DNA from 3 places in the Eubacterium sp. genome. Region 1 is predicted to be linked to each of the others. Evidence: predicted binding sites of a transcription regulator. Region 1 holds the regulator's gene; each other region holds the start of a gene.
What was found. The regulator HrcA, encoded in region 1, represses chaperone genes, less so after heat shock. The targets are predictions, from matches to a motif close to TGTTAGCACTCNNNNNNNNNGAGTGCTAACA.
Positions count from the first base shown of each region.

Region 2: the regulator HrcA is predicted to act here: its motif matches at 6,009-6,039, upstream of ACZM4J_RS10725 (co-chaperone GroES).
Region 3: the regulator HrcA is predicted to act here: its motif matches at 2,949-2,979, upstream of ACZM4J_RS03010 (Hsp20/alpha crystallin family protein).

Region 1 covers NZ_DBLZZO010000007.1:34,216-41,342, reverse strand. Annotated here, with positions in the region: gene lepA (translation elongation factor 4) at 1-1,805, shown strand, start outside; gene hemW (radical SAM family heme chaperone HemW) at 1,912-3,144, shown strand; gene ACZM4J_RS03775 (LOG family protein) at 3,291-3,827, shown strand; gene ACZM4J_RS03770 (DegV family protein) at 3,934-4,767, shown strand; gene hrcA (heat-inducible transcriptional repressor HrcA) at 5,073-6,116, shown strand; gene grpE (nucleotide exchange factor GrpE) at 6,136-6,762, shown strand; gene dnaK (molecular chaperone DnaK) at 6,805-7,127, shown strand, end outside.
Region 2 covers NZ_DBLZZO010000033.1:5,948-13,074, forward strand. Annotated here, with positions in the region: gene ACZM4J_RS10695 (NAD(P)-dependent oxidoreductase) at 1-686, opposite strand, end outside; gene ACZM4J_RS10700 (hypothetical protein) at 788-1,075, shown strand; gene ACZM4J_RS10705 (3D domain-containing protein) at 1,239-1,949, shown strand; gene ACZM4J_RS10710 (glutamine--tRNA ligase/YqeY domain fusion protein) at 2,210-3,904, shown strand; gene ACZM4J_RS10715 (hypothetical protein) at 4,125-4,844, opposite strand; gene ACZM4J_RS10720 (DNA-3-methyladenine glycosylase family protein) at 5,056-5,934, shown strand; gene ACZM4J_RS10725 (co-chaperone GroES) at 6,094-6,378, shown strand; gene groL (chaperonin GroEL) at 6,400-7,127, shown strand, end outside.
Region 3 covers NZ_DBLZZO010000005.1:73,990-81,116, forward strand. Annotated here, with positions in the region: gene ACZM4J_RS03000 (DEAD/DEAH box helicase) at 1-62, opposite strand, end outside; partial or broken gene ACZM4J_RS03005 (ABC-F family ATP-binding cassette domain-containing protein) at 111-2,045, opposite strand; gene ACZM4J_RS03010 (Hsp20/alpha crystallin family protein) at 2,329-2,790, opposite strand; gene ACZM4J_RS03015 (discoidin domain-containing protein) at 3,041-3,295, opposite strand; gene ACZM4J_RS03020 (MATE family efflux transporter) at 3,327-4,673, opposite strand; gene ACZM4J_RS03025 (metallophosphoesterase family protein) at 4,684-5,037, opposite strand; gene ACZM4J_RS03030 (flavodoxin) at 5,163-5,612, opposite strand; gene ACZM4J_RS03035 (SseB family protein) at 6,043-6,471, opposite strand; gene ribH (6,7-dimethyl-8-ribityllumazine synthase) at 6,719-7,127, opposite strand, start outside.

The sequences.
Region 1 (7,127 bases):
TTGATCAGAGTAAAATTAGAAATTTTTGTATTATAGCTCATATAGACCATGGTAAATCAACTTTGGCAGACAGAATAATTGAAATGACAGGTCTTTTAACAAACAGGGAAATGCAGGCTCAGGTTCTTGACAATATGGAACTTGAAAGAGAAAGAGGCATTACAATTAAGTCTCAGGCAGTTCGTACTGTTTACAAGGCAAAAGATGGCGAGGAATATATTTTCAATTTAATTGATACACCGGGCCATGTGGATTTTAACTATGAGGTTTCGAGAAGTTTGGCAGCATGTGATGGTGCAGTGTTGGTAGTTGATGCGGCACAGGGCGTTGAGGCACAGACTTTGGCAAACGTTTATTTGGCATTAGACCATGACTTGGAAGTGTTTCCGGTTATTAACAAGATAGATTTACCATCAGCAGATCCTGACAGGGTAAAAGCTGAAATCGAAGATGTTATTGGTCTTGAGGCGGAAGATGCACCTCTTATTTCTGCAAAAACAGGTTTAAACTGTGAGGATGTATTAGAGGCAATTGTAAAAAATATACCGGCACCTACAGGTGATTCAAATGCACCTTTACAGGCTTTAATATTTGATAGCTTATATGATTCCTACAAAGGTGTAATTGTATTTTGCCGTATTAAGGAAGGTACTGTAAAGCCGGGAATGAATATAAAAATGATGGCAACAGGTGCAGTGGCAAATGTTGTAGAAGTTGGATATTTTGGCGCAGGTCAGTTTATTCCTTGTGATGAATTACCGGCAGGAATGGTAGGCTACATAACAGCCAGCATTAAAAATGTGTCAGATACAAAAGTAGGTGATACAGTTACAAATGCGGATGCCCCATGTGATAAGCCACTTCCGGGTTACAAGGAAGTTCAGCCAATGGTTTATTGTGGCTTGTATCCGGCTGATGGAGCAAAGTATCCTGATTTAAGAGATGCTTTAGAAAAATTACAGTTAAATGATGCAGCTTTGAAATTTGAACCTGAAACATCAATCGCTTTAGGTTTTGGTTTCAGATGCGGATTCCTAGGCTTGCTCCATTTGGAAATTATTCAGGAAAGACTAGAGAGAGAATATGGACTTGACCTGGTTACTACAGCACCATCTGTTATTTACAAGGTATACAAGGAAAACGGTGAGATAATTGAACTTACTAACCCAACAAACCTTCCTGATCCAAGTGAAATAGCTTATATGGAAGAACCTATTGTTAGTGCAGAGATAATGGTTACAACAGAATTTATCGGTGCCATTATGGAACTTTGCCAGCAACGAAGAGGAACATATATTAGCATGGAATATGTAGAAGGACAAAGAGCACTCCTTAAATACGATATTCCATTAAATGAAATTATTTATGATTTTTTTGATGCATTAAAGTCACGTTCAAGAGGTTATGCTTCTTTTGACTATGAATTGAAAGGCTATGAACAGGCTAAGTTAGTTAAGCTTGATATTCTTATTAATAAAGAAGAAGTGGATGCCTTATCATTTATTGTTCCTGAAGCATCAGCTTACGAGCGTGGAAGAAAGATGTGCGAGAAATTAAAGAAGGAAATACCAAGACAGTTGTTTGAAGTTCCAATTCAGGCAGCAGTTGGTAGCAAGGTAATTGCAAGAGAAACTGTTAAGGCAATGAGAAAAGACGTATTGGCAAAATGTTATGGTGGTGATATTTCCCGTAAGAGAAAACTTCTTGAAAAACAGAAGGAAGGAAAGAAGAGAATGCGTCAGGTTGGAAACGTAGAAATTCCACAGAGTGCATTTATGGCAGTTTTAAAATTAGACGAAGAATAGAATATATAGAAATATGTATTTGTGATTATAAGAATTTTTACAGTGCCAAAGAATACTAGATGTTAGTTTTCTTTGGCATTAGTTATATTGTAAGGAAGGATAAGAAATGAACAGTAAGCAGTTGGAAATATATATTCATATTCCTTTTTGCGTGAGAAAGTGTGATTATTGTGATTTTTTATCAATGAGCATGGACGAAGGTACAAAAAGAGAATATGTAAATGCTTTGGTTAGAGAGATAGAATTAAGCAAAGAAAAGATGGAAGGCAGAGTTGTTACAAGTGTTTTCATAGGCGGTGGAACGCCGTCAATTTTGCAGGAAAATTTTATTACAAAAATTATGGAGGCGGTAAAAAATAACTGTCAGTTATCTGATGATGCCGAGATTACTATTGAGTGTAACCCCGGAACTGTAACAGAATCAAAATTAAGTAGTTACAAAGAAGCAGGAATTAACAGAATCAGTTTTGGACTTCAGTCTGCAAATAATCAGGAACTTAGAAGCATAGGTCGTATTCACGATTTTACAAAGTTTAAAGAAAGTTATGAGTTGGCAAGAAAAGCAGGCTTTGAAAACATCAATGTGGACGTAATGAGTGCTTTACCAGGACAGACAGTTGAAAGTTACAAATATACGTTGGAAAGAGTGCTGGCATTGGAGCCGGAGCATATTTCCGCTTATAGCCTTATTGTTGAAGATGGGACGCCACTTCAGGAAAGAGTCCAGGAGGCGGAAAGCAAAAACATTAATATTTTGCCGGACGAAGATGCTGAAAGAGAAATGTATTATTTAACTGAAAAAATGCTGGAAGAAAACGGATATGTACATTATGAAATATCAAACTATGGCAAGCCGGGATTTCAGTGCAGGCATAATATAGGTTATTGGAAGAGAGTGGATTATTTGGGCTTTGGTCTTGGCGCGGCTTCTTTATATAACAACAGCAGATACAGTAATACCGAAGATATTGATAAATACATTAGTTTGCTTTTGGATGGCAAAGATACAGATAGTGATTTTTACGGCGACAGTTTTATTTATCAGGATGACATCTGGGATATAACAGAGGATGCCATTTCTGTAATAGAAGGAAAAATCCAGCGTTTAACAGAAAAAGATAAAAAAGAAGAATTTATGTTTTTGGGACTTAGAATGATTGACGGAATTTCAAAAGAAGAATTTCATCAGGCATTTGACAGAAAATACGACAGCGTGTACGGAGAGGTAACAGAAAAATTAGTGCAGCAGGGACTTATAGAAGTCAATGGTGACAACGTGCGTTTAACTAAAAGAGGTGTGGATCTAAGCAATTATGCAATGTCTCAGTTTTTGTTGTAAGATTACTGTGACTTTGTGTAAGATTGTTATGTTTCGTGTAAGTTTAACAAGATTGGATTGCAATACAGAAAATTCTTTGATTCTTTTGGAATAGATAGTATAATATAAAACATATTATAAATTACAAACGGAAAAGAGGGATTATTATGGACAGAAAAACAATATGCATTTACGGATCATTCTCACCTTACGTTTCAGAAGAAAAGTTAAAACCATACTATGATATGGGAAAGAAGTTAGGAGAAAAGTACGACCTTATTTATGGAGGCGGTGCAGATAGTACACTTGGATATATGGCAAGAGGAATGCACGACGGAGGTGCTTACATAACAGGTGTATATCCAAAGGCATTTAAGAATATGAACGTGTTCAAAGGATGTGATAAGGAAATTGTTTGTGATTCAATGGCTGAGCGCAAAGGACATTTTGAATCGGAAGCTGACGTGTTCATTGTTTTACCAGGTGGCGTTGGAACAATGGATGAGTTATTTGAAGCAATTGTATTAATCGAAAAGTATATGATTGAAGGAAAAGTAATTATTTTTAACCACAATGGTTTTTATGATACATTACTTAAATTTATGGATGAAATGAAGGAACAGGGAATGTTCCACTGCGATTTATCAAGAGTGTATAGCGTTGCTAATACATTTGAAGATATTGAAGAGATGATTGTAAAATAATAAAAATTTGACTAAATTGCAAATGTGTAGTAAAGTACAAAATACAAGCTGTTCATAAAGTAAACTATTGTGAACAGCTTTTGTTTTGGTTAAAAGGAGATGCAGAATGATAAAATTTTTAATTGACTCAGGTTCTGATTATGATAAAGAACAGTTACAGGGAAAAGGGATAGAGTACATACCGATAGCGATTAGTGTAGGAGATAAGAGTTTTAGAGACGGTGAAATTTCTAAGGATGAATTTTATAAATTAACACAGGAATCAGATGAGTTCCCTAAAACAGCTCAGCCATCACCACAGGATTTTATTGACATATTTGAAAAAATTAAGGCAGATGGAGACGAGCTTATATGTATTTTACTTTCATCAGGTTTAAGTGGCTTGATTCAAAGTGCCACATTAGCTAAGAACATGGTTGAATATGATAAGATACATATAGTTGATTCATTATCAGCTACTTTTGTTATTAAGGTTTTGGTTGACTATGGCATACAGTTAAGAGACAGTGGCAAGACAGCAGAAGAAATAGTTGCGGCTATTAAAGAAATTCAGCCAAAGGTTAGAATGTATGCAGTGCTTGATACATTGGATAATTTGTATAAAGGTGGTCGTTTGTCAAAAATCGAAGCAGGAATTGGCACAATTGCAAAAATAAAACCTTTAATTTATTTTACAGAAGATGGAAAAGTAGGTATTAAGGCAAAGAGCATTGGAAAGAAAAAAGCTTTAAATGATATTATGAAGTTGATTTCAAACGACACAATTAATACAGACTTCCCGGTTTACAGTATATATTCAATTGGAACTGTAAATAATGAAACTTTTACAGACAGATTGAAAGAAGCTAATATTGAAGTTTCAGACAGATTACAGATTGGACCAACAATTGGTACACACATCGGACCTGAAGCATACGGAATTGTTTATGTAGCAGAGTAATTCTTGCTTTATGGTCTTACATAAGAACAAAGAAAATAAGAAAATATAAAGCATTAACATAAAATCAATTAAAGTGTTTATGTTAAAGAGAATAAGAAAGTTGTTGTTAGGATAATATTCTATAGTTTAACGGACTTAAGAGTATTAAAATAATGACAACTTTTTTTTACATTTAATTTACAATTCTTTTTAAAATAAAGTGTTGACAAAGAATATTGATAGTGATAGATTAGACCATAGAAAAGATGTTAGCACTCAAACAACACGAGTGCTAATAGTCTTAAAACCATAGAAAGGAGTAATCTATGGAACTGAATGAAAGAAAAGAAAAGATTCTGGATGCAGTAATTAGAAATTACTTAGAGACAGGGGAACCGGTTGGCTCAAGAACAATTTCTAAATACACAGATCTGAATCTTAGTTCAGCAACAATCAGAAATGAAATGTCTGATCTTGAGGAAATGGGTTATATAGTTCAGCCTCATACATCAGCAGGTAGAATTCCTACTGATAAAGGTTATCGATTTTATGTAGACCACATGCTCAAAGATAAGATGTCAGAATTAGATGAGCGTGAGAAGAAGGTTAGCGAGAAGGAAGACCTTTTAATTGAAAAAGTTGACAAGGTTGAGACACTTCTCCAGAATATGGCAAAGGTTTTAGCAAACAATACAAACTATGCCACAATGGTTTCTTCTCCAAAGTCTCAGGGAAACAAAATCAAATTCATACAGTTATCTGTACTTGAAGAAAAACAGTTGTTGTGCACAGTGGTTTCCGATAAGAACCACGTAGTGAATAAGATTGTTAATGTTGACAGAGTTGTAAGTCAGGAAATGATAGTGAGACTTAACGTGGCACTTAACACAGCACTTGCAGGTTTGGCTTTAGAGGAAATTAACTTAGGTGTTATTTCAGCATTGACTTCACAGGCAGGTGAATATGAGGATTTGGTTAATGAAGTGCTTAAGGCAATAACAGAAGCTATTTCCACTGAGGAGCAAATGAAGATTTACACATCAGGTGCAACAAATATTTTTAAATATCCTGAACTTAGTGACAAGGAGAGAGCAAGTCAGCTTCTTACCACACTGGAAGAAAAGTCACAGCTAACAGAATTGATTAACGAAAGTGATGAAGAAACCGGAATTCAGGTTTACATCGGAAACGAGAGTCCGGTTCAGTCCATGAAGGATTGCAGTGTTGTAACTGCTACTTACGAATTAGAAGATGGTTTCAAAGGAACAATCGGTATCATTGGTCCAAAGCGAATGGATTATGAAAAGGTTGTTGAAACCTTAAGAGTTGTAAAAGAACAGTTAAATGAAAACTTTAACGACAAAGAATAAATTTAGAAAGGAAAGTCCAATGGAAAAGGAAAATAAGGACTTGGAAGAAAACCAGAAAGTAGATGTAGAAGAAGCATCTGCAGTGGAAGAGAACCAAGAAGTTGAGAATTCAGAAGAGAAGACTGAAGAATCCAAGGAAACACAGGAAACAGAAGATGCTTCAGAAGAGAAAACTGAAAAGAAAAAGAAAAAAGGCTTCAAGCGAAAAGATAAGAGAGATGAGCAAATAGAAGAACTTAATGATAAATATCAAAGACTATTTGCAGAATTTCAAAATTTTAGAAGCAGAAGTGATAAAGAAAAAACAGCAATGTTTGAAACAGGCGCAAAATCAATTATTGAAAAGATTTTACCTGTAGTTGATAACTTCGAAAGAGGAGTTGCAGCACTTAGTGAAGAAGATTTAGAATCACCTGTAGGACAGGGAATGAATCTTATATATAAACAGTTACTTCAGACTCTTGAAGATATTGGAGTTGAAGCAATTGAGGCGAAGGGAAAGGAATTTGATCCTGAACTTCACAACGCTGTAATGCATGAAGACAATGACGAACTTGGTGAAAACGTTGTGTCAGAGGAATTACAGAAAGGTTATAAATACAGAAATACAGTGGTAAGACACAGTATGGTAAAAGTAGCTAATTAGTTTTATTTGAAATAATCATATATTTATTAGGAGGAAAATAAAATGGGAAAGATTATTGGTATTGATTTAGGAACAACAAACTCATGTGTAGCTGTTATGGAAGGTGGAGAACCTACAGTTATCACAAATGCAGACGGAGCAAGAACAACTCCATCAGTAGTAGCATTTAAGAAAGATGGAGAAAGATTAGTTGGTGAGCAGGCTAAACGTCAGGCTGTTACAAACGCAGAAGGAACAATCTCATCAATTAAAAGACATATGGGAACAGATTACAAGGCAAATGTAGCAGGAAAAGAATATACACCACAGGCTATTTCAGCTATGATTCTTCAGAAGTTAAAAGCTGATGCAGAAGCTTACCTTGG
Region 2 (7,127 bases), on a different contig from region 1:
GCTAAATCTTTATTGAACCCAAAAGGCTGAGAAGAAACATCGAAAAGAACGGTGTTTTTTGAAAGTAAAGAGTAATGTTTATCTGAAAGTATAGGCTGTGGAACTGTATTTATTATTATGTCAAATTTATTTAGGTGTGTATCAAAATCCTCTAATTGTACAGTTTTAAAACCATTAGCCCTAGCACCAATTAAGTGAATTTCCGTATGGTCATAAAAGGTGACTTTGCCACCTAAGGCATTTAATTTTTTGCCAATATTTGTACCACAGTTACCGTAACCTAGAACAAGAATTTCGGAATTTTCAATGGCAAAATCAGTATTTTTTATGATATGCATTATTAGTCCTTCAGCCGTTAAAATAGCATTTTTCCAAACTATATTATCTAATTGAAGTGTGTCTACGAATTTGATATTTGTTATTTTTTTACAGACTGTAGGAATATTTCCACCAAAAACAATTTGGTTTGGTTTTAAAAGTGATAAAAATGTTCTTAGTGGAAAGCTGGAGCAAAAGTCACAGTTAATGAATTTTTTGTTTTTGCAAAAAGGAGTAGAACATACAAGTATATCATCGTTATTAAAATCCATTGTACTTTTTAAATAGGCGTTATAGCCATGAGTTTTAAGGTATTTTAAAATATACTTTTGACGTTTGTCACCGGATAAAATAGCAATAGGTTTCATATTCACCTCCATGGTATAAACTATGCAGATTAAAAAATAAAGTGAAAAAAATATAAAAATGTTGTATTATAAAGCAAAGAAATTGATAATGGAGATAAATTATGGACGAGAAGATTGAACAGTGGAAGAAAGAATTTGAACTAAAGGATTTGAAACTTGTAGGTTACCGAGGTGGTTTCCCTATGATTGAATTCGAAAAAAGCAAGTTAAAAAAGGACAATAAAAGGGAAATAGATAAAATTGTCAGAAGGGCAGAACTGTCAGCTGGTATGGAATTGGGAGTAGGTCTTAACTTTAGAAAAACAGCTTTTGTAATAATTAATGAAAATACGGTTGTTGTATGTGGTTATGAGACAATTATTCAGAGAATTTTAGAAAATATATTATAAAATCCATATTTACAAAATGTAATAAATACAGTACAAAAAACGTCAAAAAAGTTAAAAAGAGAAATGAGTTTGTAACAAAAATGTAATATTTTATTGACAAACTGTAACAAATGCTGTAATATACTCCTTGCGTAATCAAATTGCGCAGAAAAGGAGTTATATTATGAACAGAGTAAAAGTTGTTACTTGTACAGCACTTATAATATTTAGTTTGGCAATTGTAGCAATACAGGCACAGACATTAACAGGTAATAAAAGTGATAAGCAGGCAAATAACCATACTGAAGTAATTACACAGAACGAAGAGGGGAAAGTTGTTAAAGAATTAAATGAAAACTCAAAACTTTCTGCAAATTTCTTAAACACACAGGAAACAAAACTATTTTTAAATACACAGGAAACAGAAAAGGTTATTATTTCACCAAATACAGGTGTTAGCAAACAGACAGCAACTAAAGCACAGGCGAAGAAAGCTAAAAAGGCTAAAAAACTTAAAGCAAAGAGAGCTAAGGCTAAGAGATTAAAAGCTAAGAAGGCTAAGAAGCTTAAAGCAAAGAAAAAAGTAACAAAGAAGAAAACAAAATTAAGAAGTTTAGGTACTTTTAAAATTACAGGTTATTGCCCATGTTCATCATGTTGCGGTAAGAGCAATGGTGTTACTGCATCAGGTAAGAGAGCAACAGCAGGCAGAACAATTGCCGCTGATACATCAAAGTTACCAATGGGAACAAAGGTAGTTATTAACGGTCATACTTACACTGTTGAAGATGTAGGTGGTGGAGTAAGAGGGAATCATATTGATATGTTCTTCAGCTCACATTCAGCTGCATTACAGTGGGGCGTTAGATACGTAGAAGTATTTGTTGCAAGATAGAACACTAAATATATAATTATAAAAAGTTTATTTTTACATTGAATACATAATTAACTGTTGAGCGATTATTTTCTCAAATTTCGGTTAAATTAGTGAACAAGGTGAAGATAAACTTTTTATTATGTACAGCCCATTTATTCTTGAAAACATATTGTATTTAGTGTATAATTTTCTACATTATGGGTTAAAAACAATTATATTCTAATTAATTACATATTTTATTAAATGGATATGATGAAGTAATAATACTGGAGGCAAAAATGGATAAGGAACACATTAATACAGAAAATAATGAAAAAGTTGAGTCAAGAAACTTCATTGAAATGATTATTGACAAAGATTTAGAAGAAGGAAGATTCGACCATGTTCAGACAAGATTTCCACCTGAACCAAATGGATATCTTCATATAGGACATGCTAAATCAATATTATTAAATTACGGATTAGCAAAAGAATATAACGGAAAGTTTAATATGAGATTTGATGACACAAACCCTACAAAAGAGAAGGAAGAGTTTGTTGAATCAATATTAAAAGATATAAAGTGGTTAGGTGCAGATTGGGAAGACAGACTATTTTTTGCGTCAAATTATTTTGAACAAATGTATGAAGCTGCAGTTAAGCTTATAAAAAAAGGCAAGGCTTATGTTTGTGATTTGTCACCTGAAGAAATTAGAGAATACAGAGGTACTTTAACAGAACCTGGTAAGGACAGCCCTTACAGAGACAGAACTGTTGAAGAGAATCTTGAACTCTTTGAAAACATGAAGAACGGTGTATATAAAGATGGTGAAAAAGTATTAAGAGCCAAAATTGACATGGCAAGCCCTAATATTAATATGAGAGATCCTATTATTTATAGAGTTGCTCACATGACACACCATAACACAGGAGATAAATGGTGCATTTATCCTATGTACGATTTTGCTCATCCAATTGAAGATGCAATCGAAGGGGTTACTCATTCAATTTGTACATTAGAATTCGAAGACCATAGACCATTATATGACTGGGTAGTAAGAGAATTAGAGTATCCAAATCCACCTAGACAGATTGAGTTTGCTAAGTTATATGTTACAAATGTTGTAACAGGTAAGAGATATATTAAACAGTTAGTTGAAGATGGAATTGTTGACGGTTGGGATGATCCAAGACTTGTTTCTATTGCAGCTTTGCGTAGAAGAGGTTTTACACCTGAATCAATTAAGATGTTTGTTGAATTATGTGGTATTTCAAAGAGTAACAGCTCAGTTGACTATGCAATGTTAGAATACTGCATCAGAGAAGATTTAAAAGCTAAGAAACCAAGATTAATGGCTGTTTTAGATCCAATTAAAGTTATAATTGACAACTATCCTGAAGATCAGGTTGAATGGTTTGACGTTGTAAATAATGTTGAATGTCCTGAACTTGGAACAAGAAAAGTACCATTCTGTAAGGAAATCTATATTGACCGCGATGACTTTATGGAAGAGCCACCTAAGAAATATTTTAGATTATTCCCTGGTAATGAAGTAAGATTAATGAATGCTTACTTTGTTAAATGTGTGGACTACAAGAAGGATGAGAACGGTAAGGTAACAGAAATACATGTAACTTACGATCCTGAAACAAGAAGTGGCAGTGGATTTACAGGTAGAAAAGTAAAAGGAACTATCCATTGGGTTTCAGCACGTCATGGTGTTAAGTCAGAAGTACGTCTTTATGAAAACATTGTTGATGAAGAAAAAGGTAAGTTAAATGAAGATGGAACTCTTAACTTAAATCCTAACTCAAAGACAGTATTAACAGATTGTTATGTTGAACCAAACATTGCAGATGTTAAGCCTGAAGATAAATTCCAGTTTGTAAGACAGGGATATTTCTGTGCAGATTTAAAAGACTATACAGCTGAGCATCCTGTATTTAACAGAATCGTATCACTTAAGAGCTCATTTAAGTTGCCAAAGAAATAGAATGGAATTGGTATTAAGATTAATATAAAAAGAATATAAATTAAAAAGAAGTTTTTATTAAGATAGATATTTGGAAAGCAAAAATCGTATATCAATAAAGACTTCTTTTTTGTGTAATAAGAAAGGTTCCAAACTTTATATAAAAGTCTGAAACCTTAAAAAGTATCAAAAATAAAAAGAAAAAGCAGGTGAATCTAAAAACAAATTTTCTAATTATGTTTTATAGATCATTTAATTCATCTGTAAGCAAATCATCATCTAAATCATCGCCATCAGAATCTTCTTCATATAAGTCACCCTGTTCTTTTGAGTCAACTGTAACATCATCTTCAGTAACGAAATCGTCTTCTGTTACATCCTGATCAGTAAAGGCATCTTCCAAATCGTCTTCATCAAAAAGATTATCATCAATATCGTTGATATGTGATGAAGAAGTAGAAGTCATCTTGTCGATTGTATTGTTAATTGTATCTGTTACTTTAGTTGCAGCATTGCTAATCTTTTCTTTTGTAGCATCGATTTTATCTTCGCCAACTTTGTTTACAGCCATTTCGCGAAAATCTTTTGCCTTTTCACTTGCAATGTCAGCAGCTTCGTAAGCTTTTTCCTTTACCTGACTAGCTTTATCTTTAATAATATTAACATTGTCTTCTCCAAGCTTTTCAGATACGGTATCCTTAATCTTTTCAGAAGTGTCAATAATCTTATCTGCTGCACTATCAGCAAAATTCTTAACTTTTCGTTTGTTAATTGTAATTACAACCTTAGTAGAATCTCCGTTGTCATCAGTTACAACATCAAATGCTTTTGAATCGTCAAAATCTTCAAAAATATCTTCGTCAATATCTTTTTCTTCCTTGCGTTTCTTCACATATAATGCACCACCAACAGCGGCTCCGGTAACTGCTGCTGTTCCAAATAATTTTTTTAAAAATCCCATATCTAAACCTCCAATTATTATTCTAAATATATTTGTATTAGTCGTTACAAATTTTCTTTAATTATAATACGAAACTGCCACAAAATAAAGTAAGAATATATATTTAGTATAAGCTTTTTTTCATGATATATTAATTGGTAAATGATTCTATTGAATCTGATAATTAAAAATGTTAGGCTAGTGTTATTATGAAATACATTAGGAGAAAAAAATGAGAATATACCAGCAAAAAAATAATACAATTATAGAGGGAATAAATGATTTTAATTTGGAACAGACTTTAGAATGTGGTCAGTGTTTTAGATTTTATAAGCAAAATGATAATGAATATGTAGTTGTTGCCTATGAGAAATTAATACATGTAAAACAGGAAGATGATAATTTGATTTTCTTCAATAATTCTATAGAAGAAGTCGAAAATATTTGGATTGATTATTTTGATTTGAAACGTGATTATGGAAAAATCAAAAATTTTTTATTGCAAAATGACAAAAAACTGGAACCTGCAATAAAGGAAAAATATGGCGTTAGAATTTTAAATCAACAGTTTCATGAAATGCTTATATCTTTTATTATTTCCCAAAATAAACAAATTCCCCATATTAAACAGCTTGTAAAAAGAATTAGCGAAAAATATGGAAATTATCTGGGTACCATAAACAATGAAAAATATTATTCATTCCCATCACCAAAGGTTCTTGGAACAATAACGGAAGAAAGCTTTAGAGAAATGAAAACAGGTTTCAGGGCACCATATTTGGCTGATGCAGTGGAAAAGATTAGTAGTGGCTATTTATGTGAGAAAACTTTTAAGAATTTAAATGAAGAGCAGGCACGAAAAAAACTAATAGAAATTAAAGGTGTTGGTGAAAAGGTCGCCAATTGTGTAATGCTTTTCTCACTTGGCTACAGAGATGCTTTTCCAATTGATGTATGGATAAAAAGAATTATGGAGTCAGTTTATTTCAATGGTGAAGATACATCTAAGGAAAGGATTGCTGAATTTGCCAGAGAAAAATACGGAGAGTACGGTGGCTATGCCCAACAATATTTATTCTGTTTTGGCAGAGATAACAAGGTAGGAAAATAAAAATGTAACAGTTTTGTTAATTTTTTATTATTTGGGTTGCATTTAATAAGAAAAGTGATAATATATGTATTAGTGATTAGCACTCATAATTAAAGAGTGCTAACAAAACATAAAAAAGCAGGTCTAGAACCTATGAGTATAACATATGGAGGTAACAAAATGAAATTAGTACCATTAGCAGACAGAGTAGTATTAAAACAGTCTACTCCTGAAGAAAAAACAAAGTCAGGAATTATTTTAACAAGTCAGACACAGGAAAAACCACAGCAGGCAGAAGTTGTTGCAGTTGGTCCCGGTGGATTAGTTGATGGAAAAGAAGTAACAATGCATGTTAAAGTTGGGGATGTTGTTATCTTTTCAAAATATGCAGGCAATGAAGTTAAATTAGATGATGAAGAATACATTATTGTAAAACAGTCAGACATACTTGCAATAGTTGAATAATTTTTATAGGAGGCATTTATTATGGCAAAGGAAATTAAATATGGAGCAGAAGCAAGAAAGGCTCTTGAAGCAGGTGTAAACCAGTTAGCAGATACAGTAAAGGTAACACTTGGACCAAAAGGAAGAAACGTAGTTTTAGATAAATCATTTGGGGCACCACTTATTACAAACGATGGTGTAACAATTGCAAAAGAAGTTGAATTAGAAGATGCTTTTGAAAACATGGGAGCACAGATTGTAAAAGAAGTTGCAACAAAGACAAATGACGTTGCAGGTGATGGTACAACAACAGCTACAGTTTTAGCACAGGCAATGATTAACGCAGGTATGAAGAATTTAGCTGCAGGTGCTAACCCAATTATTCTTAGAAAAGGAATGAAGAAAGCTACAAATTGTGCAGTTGAAGCAATCGCTGACATGAGCAGTGTTGTAACAGGAAAAGAACAGATTGCAAAGGTTGCTGCAATTTCAGCAGGTGACGAAGAAGTTGGTAACATGGTTGCAGATGCAATGGAAAAAGTTTCAAACGACGGTGTTATTACAATTGAAGAGTCAAAGACAATGAAAACTGAACTTGATTTAGTTGAAGGTATGCAGTTTGACAGAGGATATATTTCAGCTTACATGGCAACAGATATGGAAAAGATGGAAGCAACATTAGAAGATCCATATATTTTAATTACAGATAAGAAGATTTCTAACATTCAGGAAATCCTTCCTGTACTTGAACAGATTGTACAGTCTGGTGC
Region 3 (7,127 bases), on a different contig from region 1:
TCTTTGCCTCTCTCATAAAATCGACTATTTGTACACGCTTTAATTGATTTTACATCTATCATCTATTTCTCCTGTTCACATCAATGTTCTGAACTCGTCTTTAGCAGACTCTACTGCTCCCCAATCCTTTTCGCCAAGTCCTCCAAATATTCCCATCTGTCCATTTTCTCCATTAAAAGATTTTCCGTTTCTTCTTTAGCTTCCATTAATTCTTTTAACTTAACAGAATTAGTTGCATTTTCATTCATCTCTTTATCCAGTCTTTCCAGCTTTTCTTCAAGGTTAGCAATATCATCTTCTATGGTTTCATATTCTCTTTGTTCGTTATATGAAAATTTTAATTTTTTATTTCTGTGTTTATAGTCATCTTTTTTTTGACTATTCGATGCTTCTCCTGTATTTTGTTTTCCATTCCCCTTAATACTTCCTGTGCTCTTTGCATTACCTATATTTGCAGATTGCACGGCACCTGAACCACTACCTGATTTTCCAGTATTTTTTTCTCTTAAAGTTCCGGCATTTCCCGCAACCTCCTGCTGTTTCTTCTTATTAATATAGTCTGTATATCCACCTTCATACTGACTAATCACTCCATTACCTTCAAAAGCAAAAATCCTTCTTACTATTCGATCAAGGAAATATCTGTCGTGGCTTACTGTAATTACAATGCCATCAAAACTATCCAAGTAGTCTTCTAAAATTGTCATTGTTTCAATATCCAAATCATTTGTAGGCTCATCTAAAATCAAAACATTTGGTGCTTCCATAAGCACTCTTAAAAGATTAAGTCTACGTCTTTCACCACCTGAAAGTTTTTCTATTTTGCTATACTGCTGGGAAGATGGAAATAAAAATCTTTCAAGCATTGCTGATGCAGAAACCAACCCATCCTCTGTACGAACAAATTCCGCTGTATTTTTTATGTAATCAATAACTTTTTCCTGTGGATCCATGTAAGCAATTCCACCTTGTTGGTCTGTCTCAATTTCCTGTGTATAGTAGCCGATTTTGATAGTCTGTCCAATTGTTACAGTTCCACTGTCAGGTTTAATTCTACCATCTATAATTTTCATTAAAGTTGTTTTACCACAACCATTTTTTCCTACGAAGCCAACTCTGTCACCTTTTAAGAAGTTGTAAGTAAAATCCTTAATTAAAACCGTATTCGCACCATAAGCCTTTGAGATTTTATCAAGCTCAATTGTAGTTTTTCCCATTCTTGACTTAATACTGCTTAATTCAATTTTATCATCTTCAACTATTCCTTTTTGATTCTTAAGATTTTCATAGCGCTGTATATGAGCTTTTTGTTTTGTTGATCTTGCTCTTGCGCCACGCTGCATCCACTGAATCTCCTTGCGGAGAATACTTTGTCTTTTGCGTTAACTTGCCTTCTGACTGTCTTCTCTTTCTGCCTTACGCTGTAAAAATCCAGAATACTTTTCGTTATAACTGTAAATTTTTCCTTTGTCTAACTCGATAATTCTATTAGTAACACTATCTAAAAAATATCTGTCATGAGTTACCATAACTAAGGCCCCTTTAAATGCGCGCAACTGATTCTCCAACCATTCTGCCATTTCACTGTCTAAATGGTTTGTAGGCTCATCTAAAATCAAAATATCACAAGGTGTAATAAGCACAGAAACTAAAGCAAGTCTTTTTCTTTGACCACCGGACAATTCACCTGTTTTCTGTTCAAAATTATTTATACCAAGTCTTGTCATCATGGCTTTCGCCTTAACTAACTCGTCTTCGTTTGCATGATGATGTACCATATTCTGCACACTTTCAATTACTGTGTCGTCTTCATTAAACTTCGGGTTCTGTGGCAGATAATGTATCATCAAATTAGATGCCTTTATGACATTTCCACTGTCAGGTACTTCTAAGCCTGCCATAATTTTTAGCAGTGTTGATTTTCCTGTCCCATTTATGCCAATGATTCCGACTTTTTCGCCTTCATGAAGGTAAAAGCTTGCGTCATCAAATAATTTCCTTTCTGTATATGAATGTGTAATGTTTTCTAATGATAAAATATTCACTTAATGCCTCTTTCCATAAAATTTTTGTTGTCTATAATTCGTTAAACTTTTTTGCTATTAGTATAACACATATGTAGAAAACCGTAACAATAAACAGAACCGTTTTAGCTTAATTTTATGCTGGGAAATATTTAGACAGTTGTATGATTTTTGACAAATTCTTCAGGTGCCCTGTATGTTGTCCACAAACATACGGAGCACAAAAAAACCTAGGACACATTACTGTAGTCCTAGGTTTTTTCATTTATTGCTTATTCTCTAAACAACCATATGAATAATTTATTTATCCTTCAATTTCTATAAATTTTTCTTTTTCTTCAACCTGTTTGTTTTCTTTTGGAACTGTGAAAGACAAAATTCCGTTTTCATATTTAGGATGAACATCCTGAACAGTTACATGATCACCAACATAGAAACTTCTTGTTAGGCTACCTGCATAACGTTCACGTCTTACATATTTACCCTTCTTATCTTTCTCGTCCTTGTCTAATCCTTTAGCTGCATTAATTGTTAATACACCATTTTCAAGTTTCATCTTTATTTCGTCTTTTTTGAATCCTGGAAGATCCATAGAAACTTCATAGCCATTCTCTGTGTCCTTAACATCAGTCTTCATTAAATTCTTAGCATGTTTACCATACAATTTCTTGTCAACATCTGGGAACTCTGGGAAATCAAAGCCTCTTGAAAAATCATCCATAAAGTCATCAAATAAGTTTTCTCCAAAAATACTAGGCATCATCATAAGTCATCTCTCCTTCCATATTACATAACTAAAACTTAATTTGTCATGCGCTACGGCGTAGCGACTAATTTGTTGTGCGCCATCACGTTGAGACCTTTTAGCCTTTTTGTATTTATCTTTGTACCTTTTTCTTTGTACAACTATGTTATAGTCCTTTTTGTTAGCACTGTCAAGAGGTGAGTGCTAATTTTTTGTGAATTTTTTGTGAATTTTTTGTGAACTTTCCAATTTGTGCTTTCAGCCTGTGAGTCTATTTTCCGTAAACTGACACTAAAATGTCATACGCCTTTCCGTATGCAGCTTCCCAGTTAATTACAACCTTGTTAATCATATATGTTTTTTCAAGGTCAATTATAAGCCATGCATCATCTGCAAAATTTGATGACCATCTTGAATCATTATTTCCACTTCCCTCTGCCCCATAATCCTTTGCGTTATAGGCATAAAAAAAGCACTGGAACGCCCATTTTATGATATGCTCCCTATATAGTAGATTTTTAATTATTCAATCTGTCTACTATATAGGGAGCATATCATTATAAGGTTTTTTCAGTGTTTTTATTAATAAATTTGTATCCTAATATGCCCGTCAAATCCGATAAAAACCAACCAATTGGTATGGCTACCCAAATACCAATTACTCCTATAACCGGTATTTTTGATAAATAATATGCTAAAACAACTCGTGTTCCAAGAGAAATTATTGTAAGAATTACTGACATTAATGGCTTATTTATAGCCCTATAAAAACCGTAAAGCATAAATAAAATTCCAATTCCTACATAAAAGGCACCTTCTATTCTTAAATAAGTCACTCCCGTACTTATAACTGCTGCACTCTTACTGCTTACAAATATTGACATAAGTGGTCTTGCAAATATAAATACCAAAGCACTTATTCCCAGGCAAAATAGGACTACACTAATACCTGCTTTTTTTACACCTTCTTTAATTCGCTGCTTTTGATTGGCACCATAATTTTGGGCTACGAAAACAGAAAAGGCATTTCCAAAATCCTGTGCGGGCATATAGGCAATGGTATCAATTTTCACCGCCACCGCAAATGCCGCCATTACATTTTGTCCAAATCCATTAACTATTCCCTGAACCATAAGTATGCCAAGGTTCATCACCGACTGCTGAATACAGGTGTAACCTGATAGTGACAGGATATTTTTAAAATTGCTTTTGCTCCACCTGCAATCTTCTTTTCTGACTCTGTATTCCGGATATTTTATTATGTAATATATCAATATTCCAAGCCCTGCAATATACTGGGAAATTACCGTAGCAACTGCTGCTCCAATTATTCCCATACCAAGTCCAATTACAAAATATAAATCGAGTATTATATTTAACACCACAGAAACGCCAAGAAAAATTAAAGGTGTTACAGAATTGCCAACTGCCCTTAACAGGTTGGAACAATAGTTGTAAATATACGTTGCAAAAAATCCTATAAATACATAAAACAAATATGTACGCATATCAGCAAATGTGTTATCTGGCACATTTAAAACCTTTATAATTTTATCTAAAAAAGTGTATGAAATTATTATCAGTATTATTGTCAGACCACAGGTAATTTCTGAAGATATAACAATTCCGTTTCTAATCATTCTATTATCTTTGTTTCCAAACGCCATTGAAATAAAAGTGCTGCTTCCCAAAGATAACCCAATAATAATGGATGTAAGAAACGTCATTAAAGTATATGACGAGCCAACTGCTGCTAAAGCGGTGTTGCCAATGAATCTTCCCACTACCCATGTATCGGCTAAGTTGTAAAACTGTTGCATTACATTTCCCAGCATCAACGGAATTGCAAACGCCCACAAGCCTTTTGAAATATTACCTTTTGTTAAATCTATGTTCTTTGCCATTATGTGTTCCTTATTTATTTTTAATATCTATAATCGCATACTCTGAATGCTTTTCAGTTCTTATTGGATACCCCCAACCTGCAATTCCGGATGTAACTATCTCATTAAGATTGCTCTCTTTCACATAGCCATAATTCAAATCATTCATATGGAACAATGGCGAAATCAAACCTATTGGTAAAATCTGACCAGCGTGTGTATGACCTGACAAAATCAAGGCTGTTCCAACTATTGCTGATATGTTCTTTTTAGACTTTTTCATTTCACCTTTAAAGAAATCAACTGCCCTGTAGATTTTTCTAAAAAGGTAAAATCCTACTGCTCCAATTGCAATAATTGGAAGCACAACCCAAATAAATATCATAAATTCTCCATTCCTTTCTGGTTAATCCATATTGTTGTATTTTACCATTCCATAGTTGAACTTTATTTATGCAATAGAAATCCCAAGAGATTTCTATTACACAAATAATTCTTTAACTTTGGCAATTAAAACCAAGCCTTAACACTTCCGTTTAATAACTTGCCTTTTCCCCAATTAATGTTCGGGTATTCTTTCTGTAAGTTCTTTTCTACATTTTCGATTCCACTTCCGCCTGATGTAGCAAATGGTATTACTGTCTTTCCTGCAAAATCATAACTATCTAAAAATGTGTCAATAATCTTTGGTTCAACGTACCACCAAATTGGAAATCCAACTAATACTGTATCATACATGTCCATATTTTCAACCTGCTTTGCAATTTCAGGTCTGCTTGCAGGATCATTCATTTCTACAGAACTACGACTTTTCTTGTCCATCCAGTTTAAATCTGCTGATGTGTATTTTTCCTTTGGTTCAATTTCGAACAAATCACCATCTACTTCTTTTGCCAACTTGTTAGCTGTTTTTGCTGTTACTCCACTTGCACTGAAATATGTTACTAATACTTTACTCATATGTATCACTCCTTCTTTATAACTTTATTTACAATATAACACTAGCTTCTTTACCATGTCTAATACCTATTATGCATATATGGATATGCCTTTTATGTATCTTATTTGTAAACATTTTTTATGCAATAAACATTCTTCCATAAGAATGTAGAATAAGAAATTATAAAGAATATAGTTTACTAACTTACAGGTCAAATGCGTGTTTGCTAGTGTAATTATATTTTTAAACCATAAGCAGCCATAAACTACTAACAATAATGGTTAAGTATTCATACCATTTTAGTAATTTATGACTGCTTATTTTTTATCTATTGTATTCTTCACATTTATGAATTAACAACCTGACCTATTTTCTTATTTTCATTTATAACAGATTAACAACCTATTCTGTTATCTTTTCATTTATAATAAATCAACAACCTGTCCTGTTTTACACAATGTTTCCTAATACAATATTAATTAATTTCTTATTTAGCATTATTGTTTTGTTCCATGGATTAAAAATTACACCTTCAATATCATTTGCACTTAAAGATGATTTCAACAATTGATCCATGTCTGCAAGGAATGTGGACATTACCTGATTTCCACCTTTCATTTCCTCATCAAAACTTGTAAACGCTGCCCACCATTTCTTGCCATCAGGAGTTTCCACAACCTGTAATCTTATCTGATTATCTCCCCTTGGTGGCTCCACAGCTATAATCATCTGTGCTTTCTTTGTCATTGTTCTACGAATAACCGTAAGAGTATGTGCCAACATTTCATAGCTGCTTTCTTTTTGTAGTGCCTCAATAGCTTCCTCGATTCTATAGTTTTCTTTTAAACCTGCATCGATTTTTTCATTGTCCCTGTGCATAAAATTTCACCCCTTTGTACTTTCATTTCTTCCGAAATTTACCTTTGCTATTTAAATTGGAATCCGATAAAATCCAATATTTTTGCAACATTATTGTTTAAAATTAAATCCTGGTTTAAATTTAAATCATACTTTTTTTATTATGATTAGTATACCACCAACAGATGTTTTTTTCAGCAGAAAATCTCACTATTTTGCATTTAGGTTGTAATTATTTTATGCATTTTTTTAAATTTGTAAATTAATATTATTTTATTTTTCTAATTAGATTTACCATTTCAATAGCGCCAAGTGCACACTCGTATCCTTTGTTTCCAGCCTTGCTTCCTGAACGTTCAATTGCCTGTTCAATATTTTCTGTAGTAATTACACCAAACATTACAGGTATGTCATTTTCCATTGAAACTGCTGCAATACCTTTTGATACTTCATTGCAAACATAATCATAGTGACTTGTGCTTCCTCTAATAACAGCTCCTAAACAAATTACAGCATCATATTTTCTGCTTTTTGCCATTTTTGATGCCACAAGTGGAATTTCAAAAGCACCTGGCACCCATGCAACGTCTACATCATCTTCGTTTACATCATGTCTTACCAAACCGTCAATTGCTCCACTAAGCAATTTTGATGTAATGAACTCATTAAATCTTGCC